Regions from separate parts of the Paenibacillus sp. EKM211P genome, predicted to be linked through region 1. Evidence: riboswitches for the same ligand, from Rfam matches in the RefSeq annotation. Region 1 holds a riboswitch; the other holds the start of a gene.
The links. A riboswitch is a leader RNA that binds a small molecule or an ion and turns the genes downstream of it on or off. The one in region 1 is predicted to bind cyclic di-GMP.
Positions count from the first base shown of each region.

Region 2: linked by a shared signal. The riboswitch ahead of G9G57_RS06985 (glycosyl hydrolase) and the one ahead of G9G57_RS23020 (LPXTG cell wall anchor domain-containing protein) in region 1 are both predicted to bind cyclic di-GMP.

Region 1 is NZ_JAAMNS010000021.1:51,247-66,403, forward strand. It holds gene G9G57_RS22975 (bifunctional diguanylate cyclase/phosphohydrolase) at 1-758, shown strand, start outside; gene G9G57_RS22980 (copper resistance CopC/CopD family protein) at 1,013-2,731, shown strand; gene G9G57_RS22985 (YcnI family copper-binding membrane protein) at 2,763-3,512, shown strand; gene G9G57_RS22990 (stalk domain-containing protein) at 3,761-5,008, shown strand; gene G9G57_RS22995 (winged helix-turn-helix transcriptional regulator) at 5,078-5,488, opposite strand; gene G9G57_RS23000 (NAD(P)H-dependent oxidoreductase) at 5,673-6,347, shown strand; gene G9G57_RS23005 (TIGR02328 family protein) at 6,447-6,827, opposite strand; gene G9G57_RS23010 (DUF445 domain-containing protein) at 6,861-8,117, opposite strand; gene G9G57_RS23015 (AraC family transcriptional regulator) at 8,712-9,593, shown strand; cyclic di-GMP riboswitch class I at 9,644-9,724, shown strand; gene G9G57_RS23020 (LPXTG cell wall anchor domain-containing protein) at 9,960-13,508, shown strand; gene G9G57_RS23025 (class D sortase) at 13,621-14,286, shown strand; gene G9G57_RS23030 (cupin domain-containing protein) at 14,376-14,843, opposite strand.
Region 2 is NZ_JAAMNS010000003.1:238,303-253,459, reverse strand. It holds gene G9G57_RS07035 (hypothetical protein) at 426-1,694, opposite strand; gene G9G57_RS07030 (flippase) at 1,681-3,024, opposite strand; gene gmd (GDP-mannose 4,6-dehydratase) at 3,147-4,136, opposite strand; gene G9G57_RS07020 (GDP-L-fucose synthase family protein) at 4,157-5,095, opposite strand; gene G9G57_RS07015 (sugar transferase) at 5,130-5,828, opposite strand; gene G9G57_RS07010 (CpsD/CapB family tyrosine-protein kinase) at 5,912-6,589, opposite strand; gene G9G57_RS07005 (YveK family protein) at 6,570-7,319, opposite strand; gene G9G57_RS07000 (helix-turn-helix domain-containing protein) at 7,648-8,016, shown strand; gene G9G57_RS06990 (hypothetical protein) at 8,564-10,858, opposite strand; gene G9G57_RS06985 (glycosyl hydrolase) at 10,907-12,508, opposite strand; cyclic di-GMP riboswitch class I at 12,522-12,603, opposite strand; gene G9G57_RS06980 (sugar phosphate nucleotidyltransferase) at 12,759-14,135, opposite strand; gene G9G57_RS06975 (UDP-glucose dehydrogenase family protein) at 14,806-15,157, opposite strand, start outside.

The sequences.
Region 1 (15,157 bases):
GTCTGTCCTTCTCCGCAGGCATTGCACAAAGCCGCATTGACATCTACGACAAATCACAGCTGGTCGATCTAGCGGATAAAGCACTGTACTATGCCAAGAAACAGGGCAAAAATATCGTTCATACACACGGCAGTCTAAATGAAGTGGAACGTGAGGTCGATCTCGGACAGGATATTCGTGATCTGGAGCAGCAGCTTAATCTATTCTTGTACAAGGATATTAACACCTTCAAGCATTCCAAACGGGTATTCAGATATGCAGCAGACATGAGCGATGTGCTTCAGCTCGGCCCGAAGGATAAGCGACGTTTTTTACTGGGGGCCCTCATTCACGACATTGGCAAACTGGAAATTCCCTGGAATATTCTTAATAAAAAAGAGAAGCTGTCTAGCGAGGAATGGCGGATGGTACAAGCTCATGTCGTGTGGGGCAAACGTATTGTCGAAGCCAATGAACGATTCATAGATTTAGTTCCTTTTGTGGAGCTGCATCATGAACGTTATGACGGGGGAGGCTATCCGTTTGGCTTTAAGGGCGAGCAAATCCCAAGGCTGTGTCGGATGCTGACGATCATCGACTCTTTTGACGCGATGACAACAGAACGTCCCTATCAACCGACCAAAACATTCGAGGAGGCCATCGAAGAATTGCGTACTTGTTCGGGGAGCCAATTCGATCCCGATCTAACGGCTATTTTTATCCAATATATTCAACATAAGCAACCTGCTTTCACGCAGTCTATAGAAGCAGGCATCTAATGTCTCATACACTATTCCACTTTATCCCTACTATGAAAGAAATCCAGGCGATTTCTTTCATAGTAGGGACTTTTCATAAGAGTGGCATTTTGCATCATGCTTATTATTTCAAATTTCATATAAATGTCATAATTCACTCCATCTATTCACGCTATATGCACTATGATTAAGATAGGAATTGGTTTGTCCGTATAAAATGCTACAAATGAGGATATCCTCGCTTCAAGTAATCGAGAGAAGGTGACTTCACAGGCATGTTGTACCTGTCCAGACCAGCCCGTGCGGCTTGTCTTTTATTGCTGTGTCTCCCTCTTCTGCTCCTGTTTCCTCACTCATCGTGGGCTCATGCATTTGTCGTTGAATCCAGCCCGACCGAAAATCAGGTTTTGGACAAGTCCCCTTCTCAGGTGACTATCACTTTCAACGAAGATTTGCAGTCTGCCTTCATGTCCATCAAAGTGACTGATGAAACAGGCAAGCGGGTCGACACAGGAAAAGCACAGCTCAATCCAGAGCACCAATCCACCATGGAAATCCAATTGATTCCAGGGGTGAAGAATGGAATTTACACCATCACTTGGAGAGCTTTGTCCGCAGATGGACACCCAGTCAATGGAGTGATTCCATTTCAAGTAGGTAGCGGTTCCAATGCGTATACCGATCAAGCTACCCCTTCTGAAAGCTCTGGGACATCACGAATCGACTTAATTGCTGTCCGTTGGCTCCTTTACATAGGGTTATCGCTGCTGTTTGGAGCGATTTGTTTCCGACTGTTCCTCTTACCGAGCATAAACCGAGCCAAGAACCGCAGTGAACAGCAGATGCTTAGTCAGCGACCCTCTGACACATTACCCCGTTGGACTAAGCTGCTCTGGAGCGGCTACGGCATAACGTCTGCTGCCATTTTAATTAGCCTACCGCTTCAGGCGTCTTGGGATGCCGGAGTTTCCATCGGGGAGGGCTTCTCACTCCCTATCCTGGGAGAAGCGCTCCAATTTACTGGAGCAGGGCAAATCTGGTTTATCCAAATGATTCTCGTGCTACTACTGAGCGTAACGCTAATTTATGCAATCGATCAAAGCATTTCCAATCGTCAGCGCCGAGTGTGGGGCTACAGCTCTGTTCTACTCACGCTGAGCCTCATGCTGTCCAAGGCCTTTGTCGGGCATCCGGCAGCAGCCACCCACCCGGCTCCAGCCATTGTGGCAGATTTCGTCCATCTTGCAGCGTCAGCTTTTTGGATCGGATCACTTGCCGTCATGGTGGTGTGTCTGCCTGTTGCCGGATTGGAGCTCCCTGTATCCGTGCAGGCAACTCTGCGACAAACGGCCCTGCGCCGCTTCGCTGGCTGGGGCATGGCTATGGTGGCGGCGCTACTCGCCACTGGTATCTATGGAGCGGTGCTGTACATTCCGGCTCCCTCCATGCTGCTGAACACATCCTATGGACTCGTTCTGCTTGGTAAAGCAGCGCTACTGCTAGTGATGCTGGTCTTCGCAGCCAGCCAGTTTCGCAGCGCTCGGCAAGCGGCGGCGAGCAAGCGAGCCGTCGGAGGATTGCGTACCGAGCTGTCCGTCGGTCTGCTCGTGATGCTACTGGCAGCGGTGCTCACTCACCTGTCACCTGGCCAGGCACCTGCTGTACCGTTTGAGGAGACTCGCACTACTGGCGAATACAGCGTTACACTGGCAGTCAGCCCTAATGCTGTGGGCAGCAATGAATTTAAGGTATCCGTTCAGGATAGCAAGGGGGCTGCCGTTTCAGGAATCCAGCAGGTCACATTAACGCTTATGCCAGCTAATCCTGACCAAGATCAACAGGAATTTGTTCTGCCCGTGAAGCAGCAACAGCCTTTCCGCAGTCAGGAATTGATAACCTCCGAAGGAACATGGGCGGTAAAAGTACATGCTCTGACAGCATCACTCGATGCGGTTGATGTTGAATTCACTCTGCAAGTAGACGGTAAAAAATAATTATCTTATTCTTAAAAGGAGCGAAATAAATATGAATACAACGATTCAAACAGCAAAATCCAGGTTTTCCAGGTTAGCAACTTCCATGGGTTTAATTGCGGCTGGTGCCTTGCTTTTTGCAGGTATGGCCAGTGCGCATGTGACGGTCAAGCCTTCCGTTTCACAACCTAATGCGTGGGAAACGTACACGTTGAAAGTGCCTGTGGAAAAAAACATTCCAACCACTAAAGTGGCCTTGAAAATTCCCAAAGAGGTCGTTTTCAAACAATACGAGCCAGTACCGGAATGGAAGGTAGCCACCGAAAAAGACAGCTCTGGCAAAATAACTACCGTCACCTGGACGTCCGAAAAAGACGGAATCCAAGCGGGTCAGTACCAACGGTTCAGCTTTGTAGCACAAAATGCAGATCAGAATACTGCAGCAGCCTGGGACGCCTTCCAATATTACAGTGACGGAAGTATTGTGGAATGGACAGGCGATGAAGGAAGTAACAATCCTCATTCCATTACTACAATCACGGCGGATGCCACACCGGAAACTCCTGCTCCTGCCGCAGACAGCGGACATGATTCGGCAGGCACCGCAGAGGGTCATGCAAACACAGATACGGCTAAAGATAGCAGCAGCACCGCACCTACCTCGGACAATGCTGCTGAGGCTGCCCCTGCTGCTTCTGCTCCAGCCAGCTCTGCTACACAAACCACAGCACTTGTCCTCTCGATCATTGCAGTCGTTCTTGGTGCCGTAGCTGTCGGCATTGCACTCAAACGCCGCAAATAATCTGGGTTACAATAAAATATAAAACTGTTTTAAAAAGAAAAGGCTGACACCGTTTTAAAAGGTGTCAGCTTTTTTTATATGAAAAATAACGATGTTTTTCTTATACTATTCAGCTTAAACAAATACTCAGATTTATCTCATCCTATCATTTCACATTCACCTATCTATCATTTTTTTGGTAAAATGGTAGAAACCTCACGATTCTAACATGATAGCATTGCAATCTATTGAGCATAGGAGATCATAGGATGAAAATCGTAAATAAGGCTTTGTTATCTAGCGTTATCCTTCTGAGTACCGCAGCGGGAATCTATAGCCCTATGGCACAAGCGGATGCGGGTAAGATCAGCATCATGCTGGACGGATATCCATTGCCGTTCCCTGTACAGCCTGCCATGATGAACGGCACGACGATGGTTCCCTTTCGCGCAATTTCTGAGGCTCTGGGCATTACAGTGAAATGGGATCAAGCCAGCCAAAGCATCACCGCTACCAAAGCACAAGGCAATGCAACCAAGCAGGTGGTTCTCAAAATGGGGAGCCGCAATGCCACAGTAGACGGACAAACCGTTCAACTAACAGCCGCACCGCAAACCGTGCGCGGCAGCACGATGATTCCGCTGGGCTTTTTCGGGCAACAGTTTGGAGCCACAGTCAACTGGAATCAGGGAACACGGACAGTCTCTATTACATCGCCACGTGAAGCTATGTATACTGTAGGCTTCTATGCGCTGTCTTCCTTTGACCAAAAATCCAAAATACCGAATTTTAATGCCGTTGCCTTCGGCTGGAGCCGAATTGATACAAACGGACAGTTCACGACGACCGGCAAAGAATATAAATGGCCTCAAGCCGCTGGAGCTGTAACGCCTGAGTCTATTCTACAAGAAGCAGATAGCCAGGGGACTTCCCCTTACCTGATGGTTTATTCTGTAGACGGTAATCATGAGCTAACCAAGGTTTTGGAAAATACGCAGCTTCAAGAACAAACCATTTCCCAAATCGTCAGCACTGCCACCGATAAGCAGTTCAAGGGCATTACGTTAGATCTTGAAGGATTAGGCTGGAGCGGCGATAAGGCCAAAGCTCGTTCTGATTACAACGCTTTTATTAAAAAGTTATCGGCCAAAGCGCATCAAGCGGGACTCAAGCTCACCGTCGTTCTGCATCCGCTGAATAGCTCTTACACTGGTTATGATTACAAGACGCTGGGTAATCTGGCGGACGATCTGATCATCATGGCCTATGATTACGGACAAAAATCTACGCCTGAGCCACTAGATAAAGTGGACGAAGCCATAAAACTGGCGTTGAAGGAAACCTCGCGGGATAAGCTCATTTTGGGAATTTCAATGGGTAGCGAAAAAGGCAGCACCGTTAACGCCAAGATCGGTTTAGCCAAACGTTATGACCTCAAAGGAATCGCGATCTGGCGTCTGGGCATCATCGGAGAAACAGCCTGGGCACAGATGAACGAAGCCATCGAGTTTAAATAAGATTATATTTTATAAAGATATCCCGTTCTTATTCCGCCCGCTAATGATTCTCATGCGTCTGCTATGAAATCATCGGTGGGCTTTTTTCATGTCTATTTTAGCAAAATGCTTGCCTGACTTGGAAGTTGTCGCCACAGGCTCGCAACCCTGTTCTCCGTAGAAGACACCCCAGTCTCTCATAAAATCCAGCAACGGTCTTAGCGTATCTCCCAACGGGGTAAGCGAGTACTCCACACGCGGTGGGTTCTCGTTATAAATTTCACGGTGCACAATGCCATCACGCTCCAATTCGCGCAACTGCAAGGTTAGCATCCGCTGTGTAATATTAGGGAGGGTCCGTCGAATTTCATTATAGCGCCGTGGTCCTGTGGTCAAATGATACAAGATGCCCCCCTTCCATTTGCCGCCTATAATCCCAACAGTTGTCGCGACAGGACACCCAAAATTAACGCTAACTGTATGTTCCATCTCCTGTGCCATGTATTCCCCTTCTTTCTACAGGTTGTAGACTAATAGCCCCAGACCTACAAGGTACAAATATGTGCGTACTTGTTCCCGCAAAAAACTTTCTATATGATGACTATATATTCGATATCAACTCTCATTATAGTAGCAGAAAACCAATGGAGCACCAACTAAACCCAAATCTAAAGGAGTACATTTCATGTCCAATACATCAGATAAAAAACAGGAAATTCTGGATGCCTTTCTATTCAGACATGCCACGAAAGAATTCGACCCTAATCGCATCATACCGGAGGAGGATTTTCAATTCATTCTCGAAACTGGACGACTTTCCCCAAGCTCCGTAGGATTTGAACCTTGGCAGTTTGTAGTCGTACAAAATCAGGCATTGAGAGAAAAACTGGCTGCGGTTTCCAGTGGTGGTCAAAAGCAGATCCCAGCGGCCAGCCATGTCGTTTTGATTTTGGCACGTAAGGATGTCCGTTATGATTCACCTTACGTGGAGTACATGTATAAAGAGGTGAAGGGTATGTCTGACGAAGACTTTGCCTCCCTACCAGGCCGCTATAAGATTTTCCAAGGTGAAAACCAACGCCTGCTGGAAAACGAACGCACGTTATTCGACTGGGCCTCCAAGCAAACTTATATTGCCTTAGGTAATATGATGACAGCGGCAGCTCAGATCGGCATTGATTCCTGCCCGATTGAAGGCTTTAACTATGATCAGGTGCATGCCATTTTGGAGGAAGAAGGCCTGCTGGAGGACGGGCTGCTGGATATTTCAGTCATCGCTGCCTTCGGTTATCGTGCTCATGAACCCAAGCGGGAAAAATCCAGACAACCACTGGAGAAAGTTACACGTTGGGTCCTGTAACCTGCGACTCATACCCTTCCAAACCTTGGACATTAAAGCATCTAAAAAGCGGGCTTACGGCGCTTCATCTGAATGATGAACACACCGCAGCCCGCTTTTTTAGATCACTTCAATCTCTATTAAAATTCCTTTGGAAGCCAGGTTATCCAGGCACTCCTTCATATATTCGTCATCATGCTCCACATATGCGTCCGCGCCTGCCAGTTCCTCGCCTAGCTCCGCTTCCCAAGGTTCACACTGCTTACCACGATACAATGGCTGTTCCCATAGTGGATCAACATTGTATCCTCTGCTTTTCATTTCGTCCATAATGAGCTTATGATAGCGTACCAGCAGCATGGGGTGATAGTCGAACACATAATTCACTGTGGCGTGTGGCTTTCCCCACCCGTTCCCCCGCAGGGCACAACACTCACGATGTTGTCCCAACAGTTGGGGACGGGGCAGCTTGCCAATCAATTGTTCATGCCAAAGCCTCATGCTTCCACAACCTTATCTGTAGCTTTTTCTGTATTATTGGATTAGCATACGGATACCTGTCAGTACAATACCGATCAGGAAGCCTGTTACTGCGCCGTTAATACGTATCCACTGCAAATCCTGTCCCAGTTTGTCCTCCATCAGTGCAATCAGGGATTTGTTATCCATTTTGTCTACATTTTCGCGCACCAGGTTACCAATCCGGCTATGATTGGCTTCCACGAGACTAGTAATTCCTTCCACGATTCGTGCATTAATTTTGTCCAGCAATTCGGTATTCCCTCTTAAATCAGCCAGCATCCGATCCAGTAACGGTAAAATGTAGGTCGGCACATAGTCTTCGTCTTCCATATAGTTCAATAAGCGGGTACGAAGCTCTTCCATTTTACCGAGCACGGACGCTTCGCCTTCCCAAGCTTCAATAAGGCTATCCTTCCAGCCGTTCAGCCCTTCCTGAACCGTATCCTTCGTTGCCAATCGGGTCACCTGTGTTCTTAGACCGTCGATCACTGCCAGACGGCGCGGATGCTCTTCCCTTTGCAGCTCTGCTACCTGATCCAGCAGGAAATGACGAATCATTTCACCCATGCGCTCTTCGTTCAGATAGCCGAGGAAGGCGTTCAAGGCAAATTGCATCAGCCCGCTCACCTGCAAACCACTGACAGCCTGCATCCCTAAGGTGCCAAGTGTATAGCCTGTTTCCGGTCGCAAAAGCCAGGATTCCGCCTGCTCCAGCGTGTAATCCAGTGCACGAATATCATAGCCCTTCTCACTGGATTGGCGGGCAAGCGCCTCCAGTAGTGGTCCGGCATCGATGTCCGTCACCTGTCGCTTGATCTCAGCCACGATAATCGGAGCCAATTCCGCGAGCGGGAGCGACTGGACGAGCCGCTTGGCGAGCACATCTATCGATGCTGCTGCTTCTGGTGTACGCAATCCTTTTTCCACACCGCCCAGCATCAGCTCCGCCAAACGAATGTCCGCGATTTTAGAAGCAATGCTGTCTTTGTTCAGCAAGTTATTTTCCACCGTATTCACCAATGCATTCGTGAGCTTGTCCCTATTTTTAGGGAGAAGCGCCGTATGTGGTATCGGGATGCCTAGCGGATGACGGAACAATGCTGTGACAGCGAACCAGTCTGCCAGTCCCCCTACAAGTCCTGCCTCAAAGGCTCCGGCTAACAATCGAGCCCAGCCATATTGCTGGAAGGGCACGGTGGCTGCAAAGCCTGCCCCTAGAATAACGAGCGACCAAGCCGCTGCGGTTTTCGTATTTTTGGGTTTTTCCATCCTGTAATCCTCCAAACTGACTATCGATAAGTTAAGCAACTATACATATATTACCCATCATATCATTGCCTGTGTAATTTCCAAAGTTGAGAGCACTTATAATTCAACACATAAGGACATTTTTTGCGTAATTTTTTATGCATATATCTCTCTTTTTTACATTCATGTTCGTGAACCAAATCACAACACTGGGTCCAAAATCTCATTTTCAATAATAAGCCTTACGAACCATTTTATCAGAACCAAGTCCTAAATTTCGTAAACCGAAAGGAGAAGTGAATGGAAAAGTTGAATGGGCATGTAAGATATTTTTTTCAACACTATCCTATATTTGACCCCGGAAAGGATTTGAATCCATGATGACCTCAGAATTCTTTCAACAATATTCGACCTTTTATACGGATAACCAGGTTGAATATCCATAAGAAGCGAGGCTTCTATAAAGCTCAAACACAAATTTTGATATATAGACATATTTAATGTGATAAAATAAACTTTTATTAAATAGTAAATCATGTTTAATCAGCCATTATATATTGGTACATCAAACCAAGATAAGCTAGATAAAATTGCTTTTTTGTAAAGGAATTGAATATGACAACAGACCAAAAAAACATCGAGGGCCTCTGGAACGGCGAACCTGTCGTAATTGTGCGCACTCCCTCCGCTTTTGCCAAGCAATCCCTTTTATATATTCAGGAATTAGGCTATTTCCAAAAAACCTCTGATTTTACAATAGAAAGGAAAGAACTCACCTCCTTTTTGCTTGTTTTTACGCTGTCTGGTAAGGGAGAATTACTGTACCGGGACAAGAAATATATTTTAAAGCCTCATGATTTGTTTTTTATTAATTGCGATGAATATTTACAATATAGCACCTCCGGTGATGAAGCCTGGGAGTTTATCAGCTTATACCTGTACGGCAACCTGATCGAACATTTTTACGAACAATTTGCCAAGCATAATAAACCGGTAATATCCCTGCACAATCCATATGTTATATTGGACAAGCTGCATGCTCTAATCTACGGGCAGTCTGATCGAAGCCTTTCCGGCGAGCTACTAACGTCCAGACTCATTGGTGAAATACTGACGTATATTTTGCAGCATCCTTATGATCATCGGTATGTAAATGCTGGAACACTCAGCGAAGTACGTCAGGTGCAGCAGTATTTGGACCAGTCCTACTGTGAGCGAATTACGCTGGACTCGCTGGCAGACATGTTCAACCTAAACAAATTTAATCTTGCTAAAAATTTCAAAAAACAGATTGGATTTTCTCCAATTGATTATCTCATTAATGTCCGGATCACAGCCGCTCAGGGATGGCTTAAAACCAGTGACATATCCATTGTGGATATCGCAAGGTACGTTGGGATTCCCAATACGAGCCATTTTATCAACCTATTCAAGGAACATGTAGGGGAAACACCTCATTCCTTCCGTAAAAAATGGGGAAACCGCTCCAAACTGTAAATAGGAGGTCTCCTGTACTCCGTTTGATAGACGATAGACGCACAAGCTATTCAAGCTAATGGCAAAGCTGTCGAAAGACAGTGACGCAAAACTATAGGGCCTTCCTACTCGGATGGCAGCCAGTTACCAGGTGAACGAGCTTTTTATTATGCCTTTTTACATAGCTCCATCACAAAATTGCTATACCTCTCTCGAAGAAAAAACCTTGATCACTATGATCAAGGTTTTTTTCTGTTGGGGTAGTCATGTCAACCTAGCATGCTGAATATACTAATTTCGAACTAGGAGGAGGGAAGGAAAACAATATAACACAACATAACCGCCGAAGCTTGCCATATTACGATGAATAGGAGAATCACTTGGAGCATGGGAACCAAAATAAATGTCATGATTATTGCCTTATTGCTCATTGTCCAAAGCTTTTTCAGCACCACACTGGCTTACGCAGATCCTCCTGCCCCTGAACTGCCGCACAGTGCTGTATCCGATCCTACAACCGTTACGGATGCTGTATATGCGGTCCCAAACCCTGAACCCCCTAAGGAGGTTCCGCCAAACACTGTCCCTTCCGTGCAAGGAGCAGCTCATTCAAAGTCTCAAAAGGAAGCAGCTCCCCAGAGTATACTAACGAAGTTGAGTCTAACGGACGAAGCCGGACGTGTCATTGATGCGGTATATAATCCAGGTAGTACGTTCGACATTGGATCAGCCATCCAACTTGGCTATGAATGGGAGCTTCCTGACGATACTTATAAAGCAGGGGATACCTTCACCTTTCACTTACCAGAACAGTTTGTCATCTACACTGATATCTCATCTCCGCTAGTGACTACAGACGGGACCGTGGGGTTCTTTACAGTAGATCGTCAGGGTAAGGTCATCATGACCTTTAACCAATATGTAGAGAACCATTCCCATGTCAGCGGCAAACTGCAAATTAAAACCGAATTCACAAAAGAAACGGTGAAAGGCAGCACAGAAGTCATCATTGCGATTCCAATTAAAGGCGGGGTTCAAACGGTCATCGTAAATGTGAAGCCCCAGTCAGGGCCAACCTTAAGCAAGCAAGGAAAAATAAATGGCACCCACCAGATCGACTGGGCCATTGATGTGAACAAACAGCTAAACACCGTTAAACACGCCCTCATTACTGATCCAACTCCTTCAGGACTGGAACTCGTGAGAGGCTCTATCCGACTCTATCATCTGCAAGTCAATATCGATGGCACGACCGTTGTCAAAGACCTAGTGAATGCGAGTAAATACGCCATTGAATCGGATCAAGCCGGGACCGGATTTGCAATTCGTTTTCAAGATGCTAGCATTAGCACTGCCTATCAGATCCAATACTCCACCCGCATTACTGGCAACGAAACTCGCTTTTCCAACACAGCGACGCTTTCAGGGGATGCGATAGATAACGTTGCTGCCACCGCTACAGTTCAGGTGGAGCGTGGTGAATTTTTGTCCAAAAAAGTTGAAAAGTATGATCATGCCACACAAACACTCTCGTGGGCCATAAGATATAACTTTGGCGAGACAAAAATCCCCGAAGCCAAAGCCCTTTTAATTGATCATTTCAACAAAACTCAAAAATTGCTGCCCGGTTCTTTGAAAGTATTTAAGGGAAATACACTGGAGGAGCTTCCATCGTGGGCGTACACCGTCATCCCGGTTGACTATCCCGACCGTAACGGCTTCAAACTTCAATTCAACTTCGACGTAGATTCAGCCTATACCATCCGATATCAGACCCAGGCTAGAGGCCGCGTCTATGAAGATGAAAAAGTTACAAACATCATCACCACAGATGGAACCCAGAAGATCATATCGACGGAAATCACAAGCGGAGTTATGACTAAAATGTATGACACGCCCAATTACAACACGAAAGTCATACCTTGGGTGATCACCATTAATACAGACTCATACACCATGAAAAATATTGTCATTAAGGATGTGTTCCCTAATGGGGGCCTCGCCTTGTTGCCCGACACCCTGAAAATTCAAAGTGTTGACGGTACAACGGAACTACTCGCGCCCATGGATTATGAGCTAGTTCCACGATCAGCGGACTATAAACAAGGGTTTACACTTATCTTTCATAAAACGATTCAGAAAGCTTATACGATCAAATATTCAACCATCTATAATAATGACTGGAAAACAGATACGACGAAGCCCGAATTTCGCAACAAATCCTTTATAGATTATCAGTATGAAAATGGTGAAACATCGTCGCATGAGGTGGAATGCCCGATCTGGCCGGACTTTATGACACAACGGAACGGGGCCAAGCAAGGAAGCTATGATGCGAGCTCCAAACTCATTACCTGGGATATTAAAGCCAACTATAATCGCAAGATCCTGAATCATGCGGAAGTGAGAGATGTCTTATTGCAAGGTCAGAGGTTACTGCCTGGCTCCGTAAAAGTATACGATATGACCTTGCTGGGATGGTGGGATGGCGTACAAAAAGGGGCTGAAATCCCGGCAGATCAATATACGACGATCCTCCCCACTGAGCAAAATGGTAATGAATTGCGTATCCAGTTCAAGAAGCCGATACAGACTCCGTACTGGATTACCTTTCAAGCTTCATTGGAAGGAGAATTGATTGAAAAGGAAATTCATAATCGCGCTCTTCTACTGGATGGACAAAAAACCGTCTCCGATTGGGCAGCCCAAGTTACGGTACCTCATGGCGGGGAATATGTGTCTAAGGCCGGCGCACAAAATGGAAATAAGATCGACTGGAGCATTCGTATCAATGAAGGACAATCACATGTGTCCAACGCTAAAATAGTCGATCAGCCTAGCAGCAACCAAATCTTAATTGAAGATTCCTTCCATTTATACTCTACAATCATGGCTGCCAATGGAAATACCACCAAGGGCACCGAATTAATCAAAAACCGAGATTACTGGCTTCACATCAAGACAGACACTCAGGGCCAGCAAACTTTTGAGCTTACTTTTGCCAAGGATATTTCCACTGCTTTTATTCTTGAATATCAATCGTTCATTCATGCTGAGGATAAAGCTAAGGTGAGCAACAAGGTTGCTTTTGCAGGAGATCGTTTGACGACAGAACTGCGGGAAACCAGTCAGGAAATCATCGTACGGACGTCTTCTGGCTCCGGTTCTGGTGGGGGCGTAACCGAAACTCTTGAACTGACCAAGGTGGATCAGGATGCTCCCGACAGAGTACTGCCTGGCGCCCGGTTTGCGCTCTATGATAAGGGACAAAAAAGAGTACCGCTTATACAAACGACCAATGCGGAAGGCAAAATCATCTTTTCCTCCTTGCTTCATGACGATTACATTTTGGAAGAATTGGCAGCACCGGAGGGGTATGAAATAACAGAGGGTAAACTTGAGATCAGAATAGACGCAGCACTCCAACAAAGCTCTGGCATAAAGAAGGTTGTGATCACCAATCGTAAAGAAAAGAAAAACGAACCCGAAACACCTGTAGACCCAGGCACACCTACCCACCCAGAGCCGTCTCCCCCAGCAGGAGGCTCCGGGAAAAAACATGATAAAGATCCCGAGGTGCCCGTGACACCATCTATAACCGTTCCTCCGTCACTGCCAAGGCCTTCGGAGGACATTGTCCCTCCACGGGAGGAACCCGCACCCACACCGCCGCCAGCAGCCCGGGAGGAACCCAAAGCACTGCCTGAACCACCAGCCGTCATGCCTCATCAAGATCCGTCTCCTCCAGTGGAGCCGAACGACGAGCCCAAACCTAAAATCCGTCTCCATGATCCAGAGAAAGTGCCAGAGGAGCCACCTGCGGTGCATCAGTTGCCCCAAACAGGAGAAAGTAGCCCCGTTCCGTTTTATTTGGCAGGCATCGCCATGATTATAAGCGGCGTATTTTTGAAATTTAGACGGACAAACAAAAAATAAATGCAATCTACCTGCCCTGATCTTCCGTCTCATTCCCGAGTGGAATGAGACGGAAATGGGGCTTTTTTTTTCAAAGTATGTATCATCCGTACATTGCTTAGGGGAGATGAGATTGCTGAATCTGCGTAAACTTTCATATCTGTTTATTGGGTTGGGCTTACTCTTTATTTTGTTTCCTAAAGCGACCGAATGGAATGAGGATCGAGAACAACACAAGCTGTTACAAGCAGCGGAGTTATCACTAGAAAAAAGCAATTCGGTATTGCCTTCTAGTCTTGCAGACAGCTATGCTCGCTTGTCCACTCGGGTAGCGGAAGCTCCGGTTAGTGAGGCACGGCAACATGCCTTTCCATCCCCCGCTCCCAATGCCAGCGTTAATGAACAAACTCCTATAGCCACTATTAGCATAAGTCGTATTGCTTTAAAGCTCCCTGTGTTGGAAGGCGCAACGAGGAAAAACATGAAATATGCGGCAGTACATATGCCGGAAACGGGAAAGCTGGGACAAGTGGGGAATGCTGCTATTGCTGCTCATCGAGCCCGTACTCCCGGACGTTTATTTAATCGTCTTCATGAACTGAAGATTGGAGATAAAATTGTTGTTAACGCTCAAGGTAGCCAGTATATGTATAAAGTTTACAGCATAAAGGTAGTCGATCCAATGGACGTGTCTGTTCTGAAAAGCTTCAAAAACCATAAGCTGCTCACGCTAATTACATGCGACCCTCTCGTGAATCCCACCCATCATCTCATTGTTCAAGCCAAGTTAAGCACCTAAACCTAGCTAAATCGCCCATTCCTATGGATAAAATAAATCAGGCGGGCTATTCCTGCTCGTTTACAGAAATACACCCGCCATAGTTCACATCATGCTTCAGTTGAATTCTTGGCAATCAGCTTGAAATCATCAAAGTGGAATCCTGGTGCAACAACACAGGTTACCAGCACAGGCTCATCCCCCAGCGGACGTGCCGTTTGCCATACTGTTCCTGGTACGAGTGCTTGTGGATGTTGTCCTGCCTCCACATCTGCACCAACGATAATGACCGTTTCTTCGCCAGGTTCTTCTCCACTTCCACCCAATTTTAGCTCTATAGGACTTCCGCTATGGTATAGCCACAGCTCATCAGAATGGACCACATGCCACTCGGAGAACTCACCCGGATGCAGCAAGAAATACGTAGACGAAGCTGCAAAGCGCGGACCGGAGTACACATCCGGCAGTACAGGCTTCGGAATTTGAAAATTGGCCTTCCACATCTCTTTGTACCAGCCGCCTTCTGGATGGGGCTCCATGCCCAATGCCGTGACTAGCGGTGAAATAGCTTTCGTCATTGTCTATCCTTCCTTTACCCTAAATTCCTTCTCCCCTACTGTAAAACATAGCGCTGCTTTTGTCACGTTTCTCCCTCTGCATGTCGAAGGTCAACAAACTATGTAAGATTTAATAACATTAAATTGTGGATCCATACTCGTTTTCATCATAAAAATAACAGAAAACTAGTAAAAATACATTCAAAAACATATTTTACGTAAAGTTTATTGACATAAAATCTTGTTTTTTATTGTAAGCTTATAGTATCATGAGAGAAATTTTGAAATTCTAATAGAGCTTAATCATGTCAGTCGTCTACTAAGCGATGTATTCA
Region 2 (15,157 bases), on a different contig from region 1:
TTGTAAGCTTGGCACGTTATGGCACGCTCACAAGTCAAGCAAGCATGGCTATACTACTGCTAGGCTGACCAAGATGCCCTAACTAGGCTTGATTGTTGCTTGCTGTGAGTACTATTCATCAAGCTCTCTCACCTTGAGAGAGGACTATACAGAGCATTAATACACCGGCACACATGCCCGGCGTGAAGTTCGCGGCGATAGGGCGAAGCTATTGCCAGGCGGCTCTTACCCTCCCCCACCTTATAGGCTGGGGGAAAATCTTTTTTGGCGACGGTGGGTAGCGGGTAGCGGAGAGTAAGGATTTGAATCTGGAGAATCGTCAGCGTTCGCCTCAAAGCTTTCCGAAGGAAAGCTCGCTTCGAAAGCATATTCCCCGTGGGATTCCGCCCTCTGTAGGGCTTCCATCCACAATAGCCGCTTCAAGATCAAATCCTTCCCGTAGCGGCCTTTCCCCTCCAACTTGAATGTTCCCCCTGCCGCTGCCTTTCCTCCATCATCTGCATATTAAAATGGTCTGCCCCTTTAAGCTGGGCGGCTGCCATATCCGCTACCAAGCTCACGCTCGATTCCATCGGTACAAAGCGATATTTGTAGGCTGTAAGCCGATGATCCGTTTCGTGAAATAAAATGTCCTGGGCATAATTGCCCCATCGGTCCTTAGGCATCAAATCAATCGTCATACCTGCATGTGCAGAAGGCAGCAGCATATTGGAGCCATGAATACCAATGACTAATCGGCTGGCTGCGTATACCTCGCATACCCGCTTTTCACTATCCCGATCGAAGCGTGAGACGCGCTCGTCAGCAATCCATGCTGGGAAGCTTCCCGTGCGCCCAAGTCCCGCAACTGTAAAGCAATGATCAGGGAAGCTTTCTCTCAGTCTGCGGAACAGTCCAATGATTTTGCTGCGTTGATGATAAATTAGCGGTTTCAGGCCACGTTTGAGCTTCGGAAATTTTTGCACTGCTCTGGCAATATGATGGCTGCCGCTCCACATGCGGTCTTCCCTCCATACAAAGGTAATGCGTGGCTTCCGCTCACGTTCCTCGTCATAACGGGAGATCCCTGTAAATTGTTCAATCTCAAATTGGCTGGGATGTGAATATGACGGACTGACATACACCTCATCAAAACGTATCAATTCCTCAATCATCCGATGATGTAGCAGAGGATAAAAGTTTCGCGCCTTGTTGAACGGGACATCGACAGTCCAAATTTCTGACACATATGCCGGCACCATCCACTCCAGCGATTTTTGTACAATAACGATGATCCCCAGTTCCGGCGATTGCTCATATTCACGCTGAACATTCAGCAGCTTGAGCAACGCATGACCATATAAATAATCTATAGTGTTGATGATGATCACACGCGAAGAAGCTTTCTTTTTATACACGGTCATACCGACTGCCAAATCATAGGAAGGATTCATCAACGATTGCCGCAGAGGCTCTCCGAGCCATTTTCTTGACTTCGCATTACCGGTCAGGATATAGTCAGGCATTTCTACACGATAAGGTGAATACGTCGCATGACCAACCCTCATGTCCTCGAGATATTCACGTCCGCAACCCTCACACTTAGTACTGACACATACGTGGATTCCCTGCCACAGCACCTCTCCAGCACGTAACGTGTCTCCACAATGCAGGCACTGTTCCTCATGCCGAACAAATGGTTTAATCGGTATCATGATTGTTCTCTCCAACTTTCGGTACTGTAATATGAACATGCCAGAAGGTCAGGATTGACTTCATCATCCAACCCAAATTGGCTTTGACTTCCTTAAACAACAAATCCAATAGAAATACAGATATCGTAAAGGACAAAATCGTCGCCACTAAGGACCCTCGAACACCAAGCCATGGGATCAGCGCGTAATTGAAAGCTATATTCGTAACCGCACCTATTATCGAGGTCAGCAGCGTGTATTTGAACAAATTTTCATTGGTGATAAACAAGCTTTTGGCGACACTAAAGTTGGTGAAAAATAGACGAATCGCAAACAGTGACAACAGCGAGCCTGCTTCACCAAACTCTCTCCCATACAGCACAACGACTACCCATTGGGATAGAAAAAATAAGGGGACTGAGGTCACAAGAAAGCATATAAACATCAGCCGATACACGTTAGACAACGTCCGTCTGTATTCGTCGCTTCCTTTCTGCTTGGAACGCGTCACCACCGGGGCATAAGCTGTCGTTAGCACGACCGGGATAAAGCCCAGCACCTCGATGAGTCGGAGTGCAACGGAGTATTGCCCGACAGCCTCGTTTCCCAACAATTCTCCGATAATGACCTGATCAATCCGTGCCTGTACATATACAGCGGAGGAGGACAAAATAAGCGGCCAGCTGTGATTCATGATTCGCCGAGCAGTTGCGAAGCGGAACGTCCACTTGTTCACACGCCGCCCTTCCTTATGGAAGAAATACAGCAGCAGCAGGCTTCCCAGCAGAAACTCTCCATGAGCACACAACGCCACTGCCCAAACTGGAATACCGGACAATAATAGAATGATTTTGACGGTGGAACCGAGGACAAAGGCGGTATTCTTGGCAACAACCGTATATTTGGACAACATCTGCGCACGGAACCAGTAGTCGATAATATCAAACAACTGAATTACCGAGGCCGTAGCCAGGATCAGATTGATTAACCGCACTGAACTGTCTTCCGGTCTGAGCAGTGAAATAAAGGAATAGGACAGTACAATGGCTACCAAAGTACCTAACAACTTCAGCAGAACCGCCGTACCCAATAGCTCGTGCTCATCCTTGGGGTGTTTGACAAGATCGCGTACTAATATAGAATCAAAGCCAAGGGTCGTGAAAATCAGGAACATCCCGAAAAAGGATTCCGCATAATTCCATTTTCCCAGTTCCTCTGGTCCCAACACTCTCGCCATGATGATGCTGACTGCCAGCCCGAACACCATGCGAATCATTTTGTCACCGAACAGCCAGGATGTATTCACCAGCAAGCTTCTGCGCGGTTTGGCACGTTTCTTGACTAATGTCATAGGTTCTACTCCATCTTGAAAAATGACCTTAAACATTGCTTTATGATCTGTTGATCTGTCATACAGCTGAAATCATGTACAACGAAGAGACCCCCCGGCCAGGCGGGCGGCCTCTCCACCTCTTACACGACGACAGAAGCTTCAACTGCAGCCTGCCTTTTTACACGCTCCAAGTCTGCATCCACCATCATACGAACGAGCTGGTCGAAGCCGACTTCCAATCGCCAGCCCAGCTTTTCTTTCGCCTTGGCACAATCGCCAAGCAATAGATCTACCTCTGCCGGTCGAACAAATTGCGGATCAATCACGACATAATCTTCGTAATTTAAACCTACATGAGAAAAAGCAATTTGCAGCAGTTCACGCACAGAATGCATTTCTCCTGTAGAAATCACGTAATCATCTGGTCGATCCTGCTGAAGCATCAGCCACATCGCCTTTACATAATCCCCTGCAAAACCCCAGTCTCGCAGTGAATCCAAATTCCCCATGCGCAGCTCCTGCTGCAATCCCAGCTTGATACGAGCTACTGCATCCGACACTTTGCGTGTTACAAACTCCAGCCCTCGGCGAGGCGATTCGTGATTGAACAAAATACCGGAGCAAGCAAACATATCAAAGCTTTCGCGGTAGTTGACTGTAATCCAATGGCCGTACACCTTGGCTACACCATAAGGACTACGTGGGTAAAATGGGGTCGTTTCTGTCTGCGGCGTCTCCAGTACCTTACCGAACATCTCGCTGCTTGAAGCCTGATAAAAGCGTGCATCCGGCTTGGCAATTCGAACCGCCTCCAGCATATTGGTAACAGATAATGCTGTGATTTGCCCAGTAGCCAAGGGCTGCGGCCATGAGGCCGCTACAAAGGATTGAGCAGCCAAGTTATAGACCTCATCCGGGTCGGACTGACGGACGGCTTCGATCAGCGAAGCCAGATCGGTCATATCACCGGAAAGCCAGTGAATGTCATTCTGGATATGCGCTACATTTTCAAAGTTCGGTGTGCTGGTTCGTCTGCGCACCCCGTACACCTCATAATCCTTGGACAGCAGCAACTCAGCTAGATAAGACCCGTCTTGTCCGGTAATCCCAGTGATCAGCGCTTTTTTCATTCCAATTCCCCCACCGTTATTTATTGTTCAACCAGATCCAGACCTTGAAACGCCTGGTATACAGACCTTAATCCTTCTTCTAGTGAAATACGCGCCGACCAGCCCAGCCCGGAAATCCGGGATACATCTACCAACTTACGCGGCGTTCCGTCAGGAACGGATGTATTAAAAGTAATTTCGCCCTCATAGCCGACTACATTCTTGACTCGTTCAGCCAGCTCACGGATGGAAATATCCTCACCCACACCGATATTTACAATCTCATTCCCCTCATAGTTATTCATCAGAAATAGACAGGCATCAGCCAAATCATCCGAATGAAGAAATTCTCGCCGAGGCGTACCGGAGCCCCATACTTCTACAGTCGGAGATTGATTCAGCTTTGCCTCATGAAACTTGCGGATCAGCGCAGGCAGCACATGAGAGGTTTGGAGATCAAAATTGTCGCCCGGACCATATAAATTCGTAGGCATCACCGAAATAAAACGGGTTCCATACTGACGGTTGTAGGACTGACACATTGTAATCCCGGCAATTTTAGCAACCGCATAGGCCTCATTGGTAGGCTCAAGCTCACCTGTAAGCAGATATTCTTCTCGCAACGGCTGTGGAGCAAATTTGGGATAGATACAGGTAGAGCCTAGAAATAACAGCTTGCTTACATTCTTCCGGTATGCCGCATCAATCACATTTGTTTGTATAAGTAGATTGTCACGGATAAAATCGGCCGGATATTCGTTATTCGCCAAAATCCCGCCTACCTTGGCTGCTGCCAGAAATACATAATCCACGGGCTCTGTATCAAAAAAATGATCTACGGCCTCTTTATTGCGCAGATCCAGCTCACGGCTTGTGCGAGTAGTAATATGACGATATCCCGCTTTCTGAAGCGCTCGAACAATAGCGGAACCCACCAGCCCATTGTGTCCTGCCACATAGATGTTGGAATGAAGCTCCATCCTTCTCTCCTACCCCTCTTTATTAAAATTGACTTTAATAAGCATCCTTGGAGCCCAGCAGCACACGAAATGTTTTCAGCATGATGATCATATCCGTGCGGAAACTGCGTCTAGATATGTACTCCAAATCCAGTTCTACCATCTGGTCAAAGCTTAGATGATTGCGACCGCTGATCTGCCATAGTCCGGTGCAGCCCGGTGTAACCGTCAGACGCAGCTTATCCCTCATGGTGTAATCATGGACTTCTCTTGGCAATGGGGGTCTGGGTCCTACAAGGCTCATATGCCCACGCAGTACATTGAAGAGTTGCGGTAGTTCGTCGATGCTCGTTCTGCGAAGAAAGCTACCCACACGGGTAATTCGGGGATCGTCCCGCATTTTGAACATCGCACCCTCAATTTCATTTTCCACCAGCAATGCAGACAATCTGGCTTCGGCATCAGACACCATGGAACGAAATTTGATCATGCGAAACGGTCGCTCATGTTTACCGATACGTATTTGATAAAATAATGCACTTCCTTTGGGGTCCTCCAGCTTGATCAACAAAATGACGAGCAGAAATACCGGGCACAGTACGATGATTCCAATAAAGGACAGTATAATGTCCATACTTCGCTTCACGAACGGATATACGCTCCATCCTTGTCGTCGTTCAAGCCCATGAGCGACCGAATATACATCTACTGACGCACCCAGCACTTTGGCCTCGTTCGAGCGGGAAGAAGACACGTCTCATCACCTCACTCCTTATTGATAAATATTATTTATTCATTGTTAAAAGAATTTTATATACTTTTATTTTCCCCGATTTTTCATGTCAGATTGCGTTCCTCCATACCACGCTCGGCGCGGCGCTTCACGTTATTGAGCACTACACCCAGAATGCGCGCCTTAACTCTTTCTAAATTAGCCTTCGCCTTCTTAACGACATCCTTTTTGACCTTCCCTGCCTGTACTACCAAAATGACACCATCACACATGGCACTTACAATGAGGCCATCCGGAAAAGGCAGCAGGGGTGGCGTATCCATCAGAATCACGTCATAATGTTCTTTTAGCTCAACTAGTAGAGCCTTCATTCTACGGGAACTGAGCATCTCGGACGGATTGGGTGGATTCGGTCCAGCTGTGATTGCATGCAGATGATCAATCCCGGTTTCCTGAACCACATCCTGCCATGTCTGTTGATTGGCAAGTACCCGTGTCAGCCCTGTATGATTGCGCAAACCAAACATATGATGCAAGGAGGACCGACGCAGATCCATATCCATAACGAGCACCTTTTTTCCCTCTTGCGCATAGGTTACAGCCAAATTGCTAATCGTGACTGTTCTGCCTTCACCCGCCTGAGCGGACGCCACCATCATCACCTCAATCGGCTCGTCTATAGAGGAAAACTGGATGTTAGTGCGAAGCATGCGGTACTCCTCCGACACGGAAGACTGAGCATGCAAGGATGTAACGAGCTGATTATTGATTAATCGCGGCATATTGTCCCTCACCTACCTGTTTAGGAGTTGTAGTAGAGCTGTCAGAGCGTCTATCTTCTTTTTTCATTTTTGTAATCAGGGATAGGGTAGGCAGGCCGAGTTCTTTTTCAATATCCTCCTCATTTTTAAATGTATCATCCAATACCTCCAGCAAAAACGCCAAGCCTATGCCCAGTAATAAAGAAATGGTAAAAGCAATAAAAATTTGTATGGCGGGATTATTGTTCACGGGAACTGCTGGGTCATTCAGACTGGCTTCGCTTAGGATGGTGACATTGTCCATTTTCATGATAGAGGGGATTTGCCGTTTGAATACTTTGGCTACCGCATTGACGGTTTTCACAGCCTTCGTATACGATAAGTCGCGGACTGTAACATCCATGACCTGTGAATCACCTGCGGTGTTTACTCTTAATTTTTGCGCCAAAGCTGACGGAGTAACCTTAAGATCGGGGAAGCTGGCGACCACCTGATCCATAATCGCCGAGGAGATCATAATTTGCTTATAGGAGTTCGTTAGAGCTATATTGGTTTGCACCACACTGTAATCGACGACACCTGCACGGTCCGGTCGTGGTGTCTGATTAATAATGAGCTTGGCGGTAGCTTCATAAACCTGCGGGGTAAAATATACATTTTTTATGCCTACTACAGTACACACCAGCAGTACAATGCTACCAATCAACCACATTCTTTTGCGGATCAAACGGATGTACTCTTTCAACTGCACAAGACCAGTCCTCCCTGCTTGACTTGTTTTCGGTGAATAACGCTTGTACTGATCCTCTGCATGACGGGGAAAAGAACGATGCATGACCCTCTAATCTATAGTAAAATGTTGTATAATAGCGCATAGAAGGTCTAGCCAGCGAATAAGCACACAATGCTCAATCATCGTTGGCCTCTTAAGGGTATATAAATGAAGATATAAGTGAAAACTATGAAATAAGGATACGTTATGTAACTTACATAATTAATTTATGATACAAATTGTATCTTGTCAAGCGCAAAATTGCTTTTCTTACCTTTCTTAACCTTGCCTTCAGGAGGAAAAACAGATGAATTATGGAACCCGCATCGCTGAATTACGAGAACATAAGGGATTAAAACAAGAGGAATTAGCGCAATCCCTCGGAATTACGCGGGCGGCTCTTTCTCACTATGAAAAAAATAGACGCAAGCCAGACTTTGAGACCCTGACCAAGCTCGCTGATATTTTCGAGGTAACCATCGATTATTTGGTGGGACGTACGAGCCACCCGACAGCCATATTGGATTCAGATGTGAGGGAATTTGTGGATCAGCTTGAACTGTCAGACGAGGATATCCTGCAACGTTTTAACCTGACGATTGACGGACGCACCTTGTCTGAGGAAGAAGCCAAACGTTTTATCGCGTTTGTTCGAATGGAACGAATGATGGAATAAAGAAAGCGCCGCTGCTTGATGTTTGGCTTAAGTAGGACCAGCAACCGAAAATTACACGCGCTTGTCCTTCTGGCACTTAGTTCTATCAGCGTCGCCCTCCAGCCATTCTGGTGTCGTGATACCACATTGGAGCAAAATGTTCCGGATGTCCAAGTGGATGGCTGCTTTGCCTGCTTTCCGTGCGTTGTCTCGAAGAAGAGGGCCATTCCCCCCTAATTCTGTTTCCTTGTTCATTCAGCACTAACCTCACTTTATTAGTCTTGGTCGCCGGAAAGAAAGAGATTCCCTACAAACCATGTATGTATAGTCATGAACAAAACTATTATATATGAATACATACCTGCAATGTTGTCGTCTTATGACGAGAATATTAAAGGATTTTCTTATTTTTTTCTCCATTATACGTAAAGTATTGGCAATTCAGAACGATTTACAAATAAAAAAGAACCTGTCAGGTCCTATTTTCTCCTGATAGGTTCTTTTTTGCTTTCTTTCGGAATGGTGTTAGATATTCATTAGGTAAGGTCCTACATGCATTCCGGTGTAACTAAGCGACCTCGGCTGCCTGAGAAACCTGAGTACCTCCGGTCGCTCGGACTTTGTAGACGTAATGACTTCCAGCTTTTACAGTGCGGTCCGTATACGTGCTTCCTTCTACTTGCGAGGCAATCACCTGATAGGCACCGTCTGTCCGGTCAGCACGCAGCACATCATAGGAAGATATGCCTTCTGCTTGAAGCCAATTAATCTTTACCACCCCATCCTGAATAGAGGCTGCTTTCACCTCAGTTGGGGCAGAGGCCGTGGTTTGATCTGTACTTTTTAATTCCAAAATATATTGTACCGATTCGCCAGGGCCCAGCTTTTCTTCAAAATCAAGGGCAGGAGAAGCCTTCAGCCCTGATATGGAACGCTGCGCCTGACTGTAGGTGGAACCCGCCCCAAAACGTTCCCCCGTGTACAAGCCAGCTTTCGGCATCGTCACCCGTACACGAACGGTCTGCGTAGTGGATTCGAAGTTCACTAGGTTCACCAGCAATTTGTTCGAGGTAGCGCCGCTACCTGCCAGCGGTTTAAGCTTGGACGTATCCACCGCGCGAACATAGACCATCTTGTCCTTGGTCTCCTCTGGATTCAACATTGTATAAGTCAGCGGTTTACCATGCGTGGCATAGGCTAGACTCAAGCGTCTCATAATCTTAACGCGAGTGTCCTGTCCTTGCCCAAACGGATAAATTTCCGTGTTAGCCGGATTGTGACTTTGCAGATCAAAACCCGTTTTAAATAGTGTGTAATCCTTATAAAAAGCAGCGTGCTGGATAAACATATCGGCAAACCCGATTTGCGATCGCATAATCCGATCGAATGCAGCTGCTTGTGGCTGACTAGCCCCGTAATCAGGATTGTCTCGATGCGTATCGTTAGTACCGAACTCCGTGTTTAGCATCTTTTTCGCCAGTCCGTTGCTCGAACCACCGAAGGTTTTTAAATTCTGAACGAAGCTGCCCCCGCCCTCTTCATTATACGATTCACCGTAGGCGTGTCCGTTGGTTAGGTCGGTGACTTCCTCCAGCTGTTTACGCTGCGCTGGGTCTCGTTCCCATCCATCCGGATCACCGCATTTTTGCGTGCCTCCGGTTTGATTTTTGCACGCCTTGGTAGAGTATGTCGGCCAGTAGGCCCAGCCCGGCGCTACGGTTTTGAGATGCGGTGCCAATTGCTTGCCTTCCGTATTCAACCATTTAGCCACAGCCAGGTCTACCGCCTTGGAGCGATTAAACAATCCAGGTTCGTTATCTACTTCATAATATTGAAGGTATGAACCGTATTTTTTTACATAATCACGCAACTTTTGCTTGGCCGTCTCTGGCAGAGTACCATCTTTTTGCAGCTTAATATCACCTGTGTATAGATACAATGCAGACGATTGCATATTATACTGCTTTAACGTTTGATAGTAATCATCCACGTCTGTGCATGCCTTACCTACATTACTGGCACAGGTTACCCTCATGACGTTGCCGCTATAGGCAATTCCCAGCCATTTGAGAACGTATGGTAGATGCTTAACTGCACCCTGATCATAATAAAATTCTTTATTATTCACATTCGTACCAGTCAGTATATATTTCCCATGTACCGGTTCGGCCGCAGGGGAAGCTAACGTCTCCAAGCTCAAGTCATCCCAAGTCCACCACACATTTTTATCTTCCGCAGAGGAGCAGTATAGGCAGCGCGCTGTCTTTAGCTTGAGTACGTTAACACCGCTTTGCAATTGTTCTTTGGGGATATACAGCTCGTAGTTGTTTTTGAAATTATAGGTACTCCCAGTACCGGATACCCCGGCAATCTGAATGATTCCGGACAGCTGATGATTTGAGAAGACAGCCATCTGCGGCACAGCTTTGCCCGCATCCAAAATCCGAACACGGAATATCATACCATTGGGAGGAACCTGATTCAGCTTATATTGAAGTGTTAGTTCTGGATTCGTGGATGCATTCAAACCGGGAGGAATATCTCCACTGCTGAGCAATACCGGAACTGTTGTACTCTCTGCTTCCGACAACGCCGAAAATGCTGCTTTAGCAGATGATTCGGAAGAAGCTGATGCTGCAGAAATATCGATATTATCCCTACCGACCACTCCTTTAAATTCCGCTGAGGAGTCATCCCTCTGACCCAGCTTCCATACTGGACTGGCCGCCGCTACCTTATCTGTCTGCAATTCTACACTTTTTGAAGGCGTGTATATAAACCAAGCGATCATGGCTAGAACTGCGACCCCTAGTAATCCGGATAATACGACCGTATACCTATGGGTCAACCATTTTTTCATCATATGATACACCCTCTCTCCTCAAAATTTTTGACCGGGAAAGAGTATCTATCAAGGAAGAAACAAAGCGTTTCCGGGAACCACCGCTTTCGCTTCATGCTGACTTTCCCACATCAGACGTGCCATCGCATCGCCTTTTTCATCATAGTATTCTACTTTTAGATCTACCATTTTACCTGCTTCCAAAGCGATACTGCCTTTTCGCTCTGTCCAGCTTTGTTTGAACCAACTATCGATCACTAACTTACCGTCTACCCATACACGAATACCATCATCGGATATGGTTGTGAACGTATAGGTCTCGCAGTATTGTGGCTTGATTTTACCCGTCCAGCGAACCGAGAACTGGTCGGCATTTACCTTTGGATCAGCAGCAATGGCGCGCCAGTTGTAGTCCAGCTTGCTGTCTGTACGGATCAAAACAGGACTGCCGCTCACATTCATATTGTTGAAATATTCGCCCCGCAGCCCGTTCACATATACTACATCAGGAACGGAAGGAAGAGTCGGAGCTGGAGGAGCAATCACTACTGGTGGAGCTGGGAGAGGCTCACTTTGTCCCTCATCCGGTAAGGTCGGTACATCTGTTCCGGGTTGTTGGATGGCCTCCAGCCCATTTTTCACATCATCCCGTGTCAAACTCTTCGCATCGTTCATATAATCCTGTATTTGAGTGGTTGTGTTATTCTCGGTCAGCATCTTGCCCCAAGTCATGGAATACACCCATTTTGGCTGAGCCTGCAACACCTCAGAACTAGGTATCTCACCGTGCTCGCCAATGGCAATCGGCTTATTCCGTGCCAACTCGAGCAGTCCTTCATAATGACTTTGCTTAAAATCATTGTTGTAGATGTCTACTGCCAAAATATCCACTTTGTCATCCCCCGGATATTTTGGGGTATACGGGACAGTGTAGGAATTGGGAGCATTTGGACTCCACACCCACAGCAGATTGTTCAATTGATGCGTGTTAACAAAACGGTCGTACATGATATTCCATAGCTGATTGAAATTGTTTTTGTTTCCCCACCAGAACCAGTCACCATTCATTTCGTGGTAAGGTCTCCACAATACCGGAACCCCTGCATCACGAAGCTGCTTTAACGATACAGCGACCTTATCCAGATCGGCAATGAGGAGGTTATACTGCGCAGTGCCTGGCGTGACGTATTTATTAAACTCCGCCTGACTTACTTTGGCCTGCACATTGGCCCAAGTCAGCGGTCTACCCGGCAGCGCTTCATGAAAAGTCATCGTCACAATGCCACCTGCTCTGCTCCAACGAATAGCGCTATCGACGACATTTTTACGTTGTGCTGCTTCTGTAGCGTCAGATTGACCAGAGATGGCTCCCATCTCATAGCCGTGCAGACCCACATACGCCTGGCTGATTTTTTGGACCTTGTCGCTTAATTCATCTGGACTTTCCAAATAATCATGCTGACCAGTGACTGTTTTCTTTCCAGAGATGCTGAGTAAATAATTGTATAGTTCACGGGCCTGAGTACAAGCGTCCGAATTAACAGGTTGTAATGAAGCGGCATTCACCACAGACAGAGAATCACCAAATCCGACGGGAAACAAAGAAAAAATTATAACTACGGGGAGTACATGACGTATCAGTCGATACAGAGGAATAAAATTGAATCTCACTTTTGCTCTTCCTTTCGGTAGCCAGGCTGCCATCCTTACGGGAAGGCCCTTTAGCTTTGCGTACCTGCCTTTCGACAGGGCTGCGTTTATCGTTGGAAGGAGTTTGGATTCCTTCTTAACCTAAGTATCGACTTTTTTTTACCAAAATTTAATAGGTCATGTTCATGAATTTACAGGTTTTCGCCCAATTTCGACAGTTTGGGCTATAAATTTTCATCAAATCTTCTTTATTTCGTTTTTACGAAAACGATTATGAGATAAATTGATGACGGGCAATTTCATTCCAATCCATGCAAAAGCGTACAATATCCTCTTCAACCAACTCAGTGCCAGTCTGCACCTCTATAAAATCCACATCGGTTACAGCCAAAATACTATGCTTGGTTCCTTCAGGGATACGGACTACGTCACCGGCCTTCACTTTGTGCAGCTTCTCATTCAAAATAATTTCCGCTTCGCCGCTAATAATGGTCCAGATTTCGCTTCGTTTGAAGTGAAGCTGGTAGCTGATATTTTTACCTTTGTGTACGCGGATTCGTTTGGTAAGTACCTCATTACCCTCGTCATACTTTACATAGTCTACAACTCGATACTGCCCCCAACGACGTTCTTCATACATTGGACGCTGATCATGAGCCTTGAGCACTTCCTTGATGCGTGGGCTCTCTGCCTTATTGGTCACAAGAATACCATCTGGGCTAGCGGCTACAATCAGATCATTCGTTCCAATGATCGCTACCGGAATGTCCAGCTCATTAATAAGGCTTGTATTGACACAATCCTCCGTTACTACACCTCTGCCCACTTGCTGATTAGACATTTCTTCTGTGAGCGTATTCCAGGTGCCCAAATCCTTCCAAAAACCATCGTACGGAAGCACCACAATGTCTTTTTCCTTCTCAACGACTTCGTAGTCAAAGCTGATTTTTTCCAGAGACGCATATTGCTTTTGCATTTCTTCATAATTCAGCGGCAGGCCCTTGGATGCCAGGATATCCAGCAAATAGCTTAATTTGAATGCAAAAACCCCGCAGTTCCATAGAGCATTGCGTTCAATCAGACGCTCCGCCTGCTCCCGGTCGGGTTTCTCTTGAAAATGGCTCACTTCGCGGTAGCCTGTGCTACCTTGAGTGGCATCATTTTTTGGAATAATATAACCGTATTTCTCTGAAGGATAGGAAGGGACAACCCCGATTAATGCAAGCTTGCCTTCACTCTCCTGAAGTGTATGTTCCAGTTGGGCAACGGAAGCAAAGAAAGCATCCTCTACATAAGGATCTACAGGCAATATAGCTATAATTTCATCAGGCGAAACACCCGCAATGGAATATAGATAAGTCGCTGTCAGCGCAATCGCAGGAAAGGTATCTCTGCGTTCCGGCTCAACTATGATGCGCGTATTCGGTCCGACCTGACTCTGGATCATTTCAACCTGCGCTCTCCCTGTCGCAATAAACGAGGATTCGGATAATCCGTTGTCTCCCAATTGTCTCCATACCCGCTGCACCATGGATTCCGAAATCCCTTCCGGGCTCTCCAGTACCTTCAAAAATTGTTTGGAACGGGAATCGTTGGATAACGGCCATAATCTTTTACCGGAACCACCAGACAAAAGTACGAGCTTCATAATTCTCCACTTCCTCTCTATAATGTGTGGGCGATCGGATGAGGCAAGGTTGAGTAGCCCGCTACGGGCTGGATTTGACCTTACGATCGCTGTTGGACTGGGATTCAAATCCATTCCTACGCTACTCAAAAATGCATCATATCGATCATACCTTGTGGTGCAAAAGGCACGACCGGACATTATTAAGTCCGGTCAGCCTGTAAAAAACGTTCGGGAGCTCGGCGTTTGCCTGCCTTGCTTGCAAGCTTCTAGCAATCGACGCTTCGTAACGCCTTACCAAGATTGCCTTCGACAACCGCAATGGCCTCTTTGCTCCGCAGGAGCAGCATAGTGTATCCACATAATAGGCTTGCTCCACAGGGGGCACCGCGGTACAGCGCATGGCGCCTTAATCGGAAGGAGCGGCTTCAACTGTGCCGCTCCTTCCGATACGCCCTTACTACTCCCATCCCCTAAGATGGGAGATTAAAAACCGTGACTCTATGCGGCAAAAGCAGCGAAGCGGTCCATTTGAATCTGGAGAAGCGCTAGCGTTCGCCTTTGCAGTGGGATTCTTACCTTGGAATGTTTTATATAATCCAGAGAATCCCACTGCAACAGCGATCAGAAAATCAAATGGAACGCATAGCGTCTCCCCCACCGCCCACAGTCACTTTTTAATCTGTCACTTTTAAACTTCCACTTTATCTCTGTTCCATCCACTCATCCGCGGACGACCCACGGAGTAGTATTCCAGTCCAGAGCCTTGAATCTGTTCCTCGGTGAATACGTTACGACCGTCAATCAGAACTGGCTTGTGTAGAATAGAGCCCAGTTGCACGAGATCAACTTCTTTGAACTCTTCCCAATCCGTCAGCAGGCACACAGCATCGCTTCTTTCGGCGGCTTGCTGCGGGGAAGAGCACCATAAAATATTCGGGTGATCCACGCGCTCCTTGAATTTATCCATCGCAATGGGATCATACAGCTTGACAATAGCACCTGCCTGAATGAGCGTTTCTACGATTTCCAGTGCTGGAGCT